One region of the Neorhizobium sp. P1_A6 genome, then DNA from elsewhere that is predicted to be linked to it. Evidence: predicted binding sites of a transcription regulator. Region 1 holds the regulator's gene; the other holds the start of a gene.

Region 1 (4,549 bases):
GCGAGACGATCAGCGGCCGCGCGCGCCTTTCACCACCCTCCGGACCTGCACTGCCTGGCCTCAACGACTTTGCCTTCTCCTCCTATTTCGACGGCATCGGCGCGGTCGGATTTTTTTATGGAGCGCCGAAAAAACAGGCTGCCGGTCCGTCGACCCGGAGCTGGATTGCCGACATCGAAAGCCGGCTTTTCGATCTCCGCAGCGCAATCGCCACCCGTATCCGCGAGACCGTGCCGGGAGATTCCGGCGCCTTTGCCGCGGCAATCGTGACGGACGAACGCCGGGCGATCTCCAAGGGAACGACCGAAGCTTTACGGCTTGCGGGATTAGCCCATATCGTCGCCATTTCCGGACTGAACATGGCGCTCGCCGCCGGTATCTTCTTCGTCGGCGTGCGGACCGCGCTCGCGGTCTTTATGGGCCTCGGCCACGCCTATCCGGTGAAGAAGATCGCCGCACTCGGCGCCCTGATAATGGTCACCGCCTATTACCTGATCTCCGGTTTCGGCGTTTCGGCCGAGCGGGCCTACATCATGATGGCAATCATGCTGGTTGCCGTCCTCTTCGACCGACCGTCGATCAGCCTGCACAATGTGGCGCTGTCCGCGCTCGTCATCATCGCCATGTCGCCCTCGGAAATGCTCGGGCCGAGCTTCCAGATGTCGTTTGCCGCCACCGTTGCCCTGGTCGCCGGTTACGCGCTCTGGAAACAGAGGGCCGAGGGCCGCGATCCTCAGCCTCTGCCGTTCCGTCACCGCATGGTGATGCCGATCCTGGCATCGTGGAATTTCGCAGCCGGCGTCTTCGTCACCTCGCTGATCGGCGGCGTTTCGACCGCGATGTTTTCGGTCGAGCATTTCCATCGCATCGCCACCTATGGCCTCGCCGCAAACCTCGCAGCCATGCCGATCATCTCCTTCGTGGTGATGCCGGCCGGTCTGGTCGGCATGCTGCTGATGCCCTTCGGCCTCGATGCTCCCTTCATGAAGCTCATGGGCCTCGGCTTGGAAGCGGTGATCGTTATTGCCAGGCACGTGGCTGCCTGGGGTGGCGATGTCGGGATAGGCCGCCAGCATCCATGGTTCCTGACGGTCTCAACGGCAGGCTTCCTGCTGCTGACCCTGCTCAGGACGAAGCTAAGGCTGATCGGTCCGCCGCTGATGGTGACCGCTCTGCTGCTTTCCTGGCATGAGCGATCGACGCCTCTGGCGGATATATTGGTCTCGGAAGACGGGACAATGGTGGCGCTCGTAAACGGGGAACGGGTTTCCACCAACCGCGCCCGCCCGCCTGATTTCATCTACGACCAGTGGAAGAGGGCGCTTCTGCTCGGCGACCCGACCAAACCGGACATGTCGCCAGCCAGAGACAAGCCGCCCGACCGCAAACCAGCAGGCGCAAAAAACGATAAGCGCCGTGAGTTGACCTCGATGGAACTCGAAACCGTGAGGTTGCGAATAAGCCAGGTGACTTCCGACCGCTTCACCTGCGAGCCTAAGGCCTGGTGCGCCGCAAGCACGGGCAATGCCATCATCGTGGCCGTCGAAGACGGCCGTTATGCCGGCGCTGCCTGCGACGCCGCCGATCTTGTCATCGCCCCGCGGGCACGCTTCGACCGATGCCGGTCCGGCGGACTGATGATCAATGGCACGACGCTCAGAAAGACCGGCGCGCTGGAGATTTCGCTGAACGGCACGGGCGACATGCGACGCTGGGAGGTCCGTGCCGCAATGGCGGCCGAGGACCGGCCCTGGACTAGGCACCGCCACTACGATTGGCGAAGCCAGAGTTTCGACAACGCGTTGCCGGAACCGCTCCGGCAGCTAATCAGTGATAACGGCGGATGAGGCCGACGAGCTTGCCCTGGATCTTCACCCGGTCAGGCCCGAAAATGCGGGTCTCGTAGGCGGGGTTGGCGGCTTCGAGCGCGATCGAGGCGCCGCGGCGGCGAAAACGCTTCAGCGTCGCTTCCTCATCGTCCACCAGCGCCACGATGATGTCGCCTGGATTGGCCGTCGTGCCGTTGCGAATGATCACGGTGTCGCCATCGAGGATGCCGGCCTCGATCATCGAATCGCCCTTGACCTCCAACGCATAATGCTCGCCGGAGCCGAGCATCTCGGCCGGCACGGAGATGTCATGCGTGTTGTTCTGGATCGCCGAGATCGGCACGCCGGCGGCGATGCGGCCCATCACGGGAACGGTCGTCGCGTTCGACGAGCCGTCATTGGCCGCGAGCTTCTGAGATGCTGCGGCCGGCTGCGGTTTGCCGAGGCTGCCCTCGATGACGCTGGGCGAAAAACCGCGCCGCGGCTGAATGCTCGGCGAATAGGCTTCCGGGAGCTTGATGACTTCCAGCGCGCGGGCCCGGTTCGGCAGGCGGCGGATGAAGCCGCGCTCCTCGAGCGCCGTGATCAGACGATGGATTCCGGACTTGGACGCAAGGTCGAGCGCGTCCTTCATTTCGTCGAATGACGGCGGGATACCGGATTCCTTCATGCGTTCGTGAATGAACAGAAGCAATTCCTGTTGTTTGCGCGTGAGCATCTTTTGGCACCCTCAGAGTCGGAAACAAATCCAGAACGGACACTATATGTTCCATATGTGTTCCGCAAGTCCCTAAATTTCTGTGAAGTATGATGATTTTTTCTTCATAGATGCGTGCCAGATATCTGGTGTCACACCACTTGCGCGGCGCCAGCCCGCTGCCAAAGTAGCTTTGCGATTCCAATTCAGGGGGCCCTCGCGTGAACGCAAGACCGATCGATCATCTCGTGCTGCCGGTGGCGGGACTTACCGCTGCGCGTTCCCGGCTCACGGCGCTCGGTTTTACAGTTGCGCCGGATGCTTTTCATCCTTTCGGCACCGCCAATGCTTGCGTGTTCTTCTCGGATGGGACCTACCTGGAGCCGCTGGCTCTTGCCAACCGACGCCATGCGGGTGTTGCGGCAAAGCGCGGCAACGTTTTCACGGCTCGCGATCTCGCCTTCCGCAAGACGTCCAACCGGCAGGGCTTTTCCGCTCTCGTTGTCGCGACCCGCGATGCGATGGCCGATCATGCGCGTTTCAAGATGCGCGGCGTTTCGGCAGGCGACGTGCTGGAATTTTCCCGCGGCATGATCCTGGCCGACGGTTCCGAGACGCAGGCGAGCTTCCGGCTGGCATTCGCCGGCGATGACCGCGCGCCCGAGTTCTTCCTGTTTTCCTGCCAGCGCATCAACCCGCTGCCTGCCGACCGCGAGCTGGAGCGGCATGCCAATACCGTCACCGGCCTGAGCGAAATCATCCTGTCGGCCCCGACACCTGCCGATTTCGCTCCGCTGGTCGAACAGGTGCTGCTGACCAAGGCCGCGCCGGAGGCTGCACCGCTCCAGCTTGCCGCGGCCAATGCCCGCATCCGGATCCTGCAGGATCGGGAGCTCGAGGCGGAATTTGCGGTTCAGCCGACCCCGGGCGCCGAAGGACTGCGCGGCCGGGCGGTCATCTTCAAAACCGCCGATCTTGCCGTGACAGAGATCACCCTTGCTGCTAATGACGTCGCATTCGTCCGCCGGGAGGGCCGTGTTCTCGTCTCGGCGGCGCCCGGCCAGGGTGTTTTGTTCGGCTTCGAGGAATAGATCATGGAAGTTACCGCAAACTCCAGCGTCTCCGTCGGCGAAGGAGGCGGCAAGGTGGTTTTCGCGCAGAACGCAAAACTGTCGCTGATCGCCGGTCCCTGCCAGATGGAAAGCCGCGACCACGCCTTCATGATGGCAGGCGCGTTGAAGGAACTCTGCAGCAAGCTCGGCATCGGCCTCGTCTACAAGTCCTCCTACGACAAGGCCAACCGCACGTCGATTTCCGGCAAGCGCGGCATCGGGCTCGAAGCAGCCATGGAAATCTTTGCCGACCTCAAGAAGGAGTTCGGTTTCCCGGTTCTGACCGACATTCACACGGAAGAACAATGCGCTGTCGTCGSAAAGACGGTGGACATCCTGCAGATCCCGGCTTTCCTGTCACGCCAGACGGACTTGCTTGTCGCCGCTGCCAAGACCGGCCGCGTCGTCAACGTCAAGAAGGGTCAGTTCCTGGCACCCTGGGACATGAAGAACGTGCTCGGCAAAATCACCGCGAGCGGCAATCCCAACGTATTGCTGTGCGAACGCGGCGCCTCCTTCGGCTACAATACACTCGTTTCCGACATGCGTTCATTGCCGATCATGGCGTCCATGGGGGCTCCGGTGATCTTCGACGCGACGCATTCTGTGCAGCAGCCTGGCGGGCAGGGAGGCTCTACCGGAGGAGACCGCAGCATGGTGCCGGTCCTTGCACGGGCAGCGGTTGCCGTCGGCATTGCGGGCCTGTTCATCGAAACTCACGAGGATCCGGACAATGCTCCCTCGGACGGCCCGAACATGGTGCATCTGAAGGACATGCCGCAGCTCCTCGAAAAGCTGCTTGCCCTCGACGCCGTCGCCAAGGCGGCGTGAGCGCGCCCACAAAAAGCACGCAAACTGCTTCGATTGTAATTTTCGTGTCATTGATTATGAGACATTTTCAGTGACCTCGT
Region 2 (4,549 bases), on a different contig from region 1:
CAAGATGACGCCTGAACAGTGGAACGAGGTGATCGGGACGAACCTGACCGGTCTCTTCAACATGACCCATCCCATCTGGAACGGGATGCGCGACCGTGGGTTCGGCCGGGTCGTCAACATTTCGTCCATCAACGGCCAGAAGGGCCAGATGGGCCAGGTGAACTATTCGGCGGCCAAGGCCGGCGATCTCGGCTTTACCAAGGCACTGGCGCAGGAAGGTGCTGCAAAGAACATCACCGTCAATGCCATCTGCCCTGGCTATATCGCCACCGAAATGGTGCGGGCGGTGCCGGAAAAGGTGCTGAACGAGCGGATCATTCCGCTGATCCCGGTCGGGCGCCTCGGCGAACCGGAAGAGATTGCCCGCTGCGTCGTCTTCCTTGCCTCCGACGATGCCGGTTTCATCACCGGCTCGACGCTGACGGCGAATGGCGGCCAGTTCTTCGCCAGCTGACCTGCGGCATTAACTTTTGAGCGGGTTTCGGTGCCTATTGCTGCGCCGAAACAGCTTATCCATATGGTTAACGAGTTGTTTTTCCACGAGATGTTGCGGTGAACAAAGCGGGAAACAGGCGATGTCGCCGATTCGTCAGCGATTCGTTCCGCCTTTGGCCAAAGGTTAACGCCGACAGTCTCCTGGAGGCAAAACAAAACCGGCGCCGATTGCTCGGGCGCCGGTCCTGAGGGACTGGATTGTTGTCCGCGACTAGCGGCAACGGGCCTCGTAGCGGCGGCCGTAACGGTCGCGATAGATGCAGTATCCGCGGCGCTCCGAGGAGTGACCGATTGCAGCGCCGACAAGGCCGCCGGCGACTGCGCCGACTGCTGCGCCACCCCAGCTGTTCGACACTGCGCCACCGATGACGGCGCCGGTGCCGGCACCGATCGCCGTGCCGCGTTCAGTCGCGGTGCAGGAGGCGAGCGTGCCGATCATGCAGCCCGCAATCAGAATCTTCTTCATCATGTTAGTTTTCCCTTCCCTTGGTACACACGGCTACGCCGCTCTTAAATCCTGCCCATCAGCAGCAGGATAATGATGATAAGGACTACAAGGCCCAATCCGCCCGACGGACCATAGCCCCAGCCCCGGCTATATCCCCAATTCGGCAAGGCGCCAATGAGCAGCAGAATGAGGATAACGAGCAATACGGTTCCGAGCATGATCTTCTACTCCGCTAGACAATCCGAGATGGATTTGGCGAGGAAACGTAGCGCCGCGATTTTTGTTCCATGGCTTGCAAACGTGTGCTCTCACATGTGGTTAAAGTGCGTTAGCCAATGTTAATGGCACCTGAACGATTCGCTTTTGAGGTTTCTACCACGACGATTTTCTTGCGGGTCTCTCGCGGTGACACCTACCATATCTTGTGAGAACAAATGGCGAAGACATGGATGTCTGTGATTCGTCGGTGATTCGTTCCACCTTTGGCCTGACTCTTAATTCCGTGCTCGAAGGAGCGTGGAACAGCCTGAATCGATTGATAAAATGTTAACCATATCAATGGATTGACTCTTGCGATTCTTCGTGAAAGCGCAGCTTCGGGATGAATCCTTCGGTTGCATGCACCCAATCCTGATGCAGATTCAGGATGTCGTGGGGAAGGAGAGAGTCGCATCAACATATAGCGGTGAACAAAAGCTGAATCTTCTTGAGTCTGCGATTCGTCTCCGATTCGTTCGCGTCTGTTCCTTTGCATTTAAAATTCGAATCGCCGAGCCTCGATTTGCCGCCTTCAGCGACCGTTCTTCGGCCGTAAAAGCCATTCTTGAGGCTTGCGTTTGCCCGCCGAGATCGCCATGTGTTGCGTGGCTTTGAGTTTTGGGTGAAGACGCCAAACTCCGAGCCTTATGTGATGCGCGGAACCAGGCTTTGAATTTCCAGCCCATGATCCTCAGCGGGCGCGGCGTCACCGCCGTCCTCGGACCCACCAATACCGGCAAGACCCATTATGCCATTGAGCGAATGGTGGCGCATGGTACCGGCGTGATCGGCTTGCCGCTCCGGCTGCTGGCGCGCGAGGTCTACACGCGTCTTGTCGAGAAGGTTGGCGTCTCCCAGGTGGCGCTGGTCACCGGCGAGGAAAAGATCACTCCGCCGAATGCACGCTTCTCCGTCTGCACCGTCGAGGCCATGCCGCGCGAGACGAAAGCCTCTTTCGTGGCGATCGACGAAGTGCAGCTCGCCGGCGATCTCGAGCGCGGCCATATCTTCACCGACCGAATCCTGCACCTGCGCGGGCGCGATGAAACGCTGCTCCTAGGGGCTGCGACCATGCGGCCGATCCTCGAGAGGCTTCTGCCTGGAATAACCATCGTCGAGCGGCCGCGCCTCTCGCAGCTCTTTTATGCGGGCCAGAAAAAGATCACCCGCCTGCCGCAGCGTTCTGCGATCGTGGCGTTTTCGGCCGACGAGGTTTATGCGATCGCCGAGCTCATTCGCCGTCAGCGCGGCGGCGCGGCGGTGGTGCTCGGGGCACTCAGCCCCCGCACCCGCAATGCGCAGGTCGGCCTCTACCAGTCCGGCGACGTCGAATATCTCGTCGCGACGGATGCGATCGGCATGGGTCTCAACCTCGATGTCGATCACGTGGCGTTCGCCCAGGATCGCAAATTCGACGGTTACCAGTTCCGCAGCCTCAATCCGGCAGAGCTCGCGCAGATCGCCGGACGCGCCGGGCGGCATGTGCGGGATGGGACATTCGGCGTGACCGGCCAGGTCGCGCCTTTCGAAGACGAGTTGGTCGAGCGAATCGAAAGCCACCACTTCGATCCGGTCAAAGTGCTGCAGTGGCGGTCGAAAAACCTCGATTTTTCGTCGCTCAAGGCCCTGCGGGAAAGCCTGGATGCTGCGCCGACCCTTCTGGGCTTGACGCGGGCGCTTCCTGCGACCGACAGCCAAGCCTTTGATTATCTTTCGCGTTATCCCGAAATCAAGGACATAGCGACCACCCCGCAGCGGGTCGAAAAACTCTGGGAGGCCTGTGCCCTGCCAGACTACCGACGAATTGCGCCGGCGCAGCACGCCGACCTTATTTCGACTCTTTTTTCCGATCTTGTGCGCTTCGGGACGGTGAACGAAGAATTCATGGCGGAACAGGTCCGCCGCGCCGACCGCACCGATGGTGAAATCGACACATTGTCGGCCCGCATAGCGCAGATCCGGACCTGGACCTACGTCTCTAATCGCCCTGGTTGGCTTGCCGATCCGACACACTGGCAAGAAAAGACACGGGAAATAGAGGATAGGTTATCGGACGCGCTACATGAAAGGTTGACGAAACGCTTTGTTGATCGCAGGACATCTGTGCTCATGAAGCGCCTGAGAGAGAATGCGATGCTGGAAGCTGAAATCAGTGTGAATGGCGATGTCTTTGTAGAGGGACATCACGTCGGGCAATTGGCCGGTTTCCGGTTCACGCCCGTTTCGGGAACCGAGGGCCCCGACGCCAAGGCGGTGCAAGGTGCCGCCCAGAAAGCGCTGGCGCTCGAATTCGAGGCGCGGGCGGCAAGGCTTTATGCGTCGGGCAATAACGACCTGGCGGTCGGATCCGATGGTTTCGTGCGCTGGCTCGGCGAGCCTATCGCCCGTCTTGCGGCGAGCGACCATGTCATGCGTCCGCGCGTCATCCTGCTTGCCGACGAGCAGCTGACCGGTCATGCCCGCGAACATGTGCTCGCCCGTCTCGAGCGCTTCGTCAATCATCACATCGCGACGGTTTTGAAGCCGCTCGACGATCTGTCGCGTGCCGAAGACCTTCAGGGCCTCGCCAAGGGGCTCGCCTTCCAGCTCGTCGAAAACCTCGGCGTGCTGTTCAGGCGCGACGTGGCCGACGACGTGAAGTCGCTCGATCAGGATGCGCGCGCTTCGATGCGTCGCTACGGCATCCGTTTCGGCGCCTATCACGTGTTCATGCCCCTGCTTCTGAAGCCGGCACCGGCCGAGCTCATCACGCTGCTCTGGGCGCTGGGGAACGACGGTCTCGACAAGCCCGGCTATGGCGATCTCATTCCGGCTCTGGCCGCGGGGCGCACGTCGGTCGTCGCCGATCCGACATTCGAGCGGATGTTCTACAAACTCGCGGGTTTCCGTTTCCTTGGCAAGCGCGCCGTGCGTATCGACATTCTGGAGCGCCTTGCCGATCTCATCCGTCCGCTCCTGCAGTGGAAACCTGGCTCGACGCCGCGTCCGGAAGGCGCGTATGACGGGCGCCGCTTCACGGCCACGACCGCCATGCTCTCCATTCTCGGCGCTACGCCGGACGATATGGAAGAAATCCTAAAAGGTCTCGGGTATCGGGCCGACGCCGTGAAGGCGGAAGAGGCGCAGGCATTCCTCGCAGGCCACGATGCAAGTTCCGTGAACGCCGCGGCTGCTCCGGCTTCGGCAGGAGATGCACCGGAAGTCTCCGAAACAGATGACGCCGATGCGAGTGACGCTCCGGTCGAGACTGCAACGGAAGCCGCTGCGGCCGAAAATGCGACGGAAACAGCTCCCATCGAGGCCGTGGCCGAGGCTGCGCCGGCTGAGACGGCTACCGCAGAACCGGTT

What was found. Region 1 encodes LexA, which represses DNA repair genes until DNA is damaged. Its sites were predicted from a motif close to TGTTCNNNNTGTGTTCNG; they were not measured.
Region 2: the regulator LexA is predicted to act here: its motif matches at 1,790-1,807, upstream of AC1D3C_RS26730 (helicase-related protein).

The regions. Positions count from the first base shown of each region.
Region 1 covers NZ_JBFTZM010000003.1:291,620-296,168, reverse strand. The annotation lists gene AC1D3C_RS08290 (ComEC/Rec2 family competence protein) at 1-1,847, shown strand, start outside; gene lexA (transcriptional repressor LexA) at 1,828-2,547, opposite strand; gene AC1D3C_RS08280 (VOC family protein) at 2,748-3,617, shown strand; gene kdsA (3-deoxy-8-phosphooctulonate synthase) at 3,621-4,469, shown strand.
Region 2 covers NZ_JBFTZM010000020.1:38,548-43,096, reverse strand. The annotation lists gene phbB (acetoacetyl-CoA reductase) at 1-454, shown strand, start outside; gene AC1D3C_RS26740 (YMGG-like glycine zipper-containing protein) at 707-964, opposite strand; gene AC1D3C_RS26735 (DUF3309 family protein) at 1,006-1,161, opposite strand; gene AC1D3C_RS26730 (helicase-related protein) at 1,886-4,549, shown strand, end outside.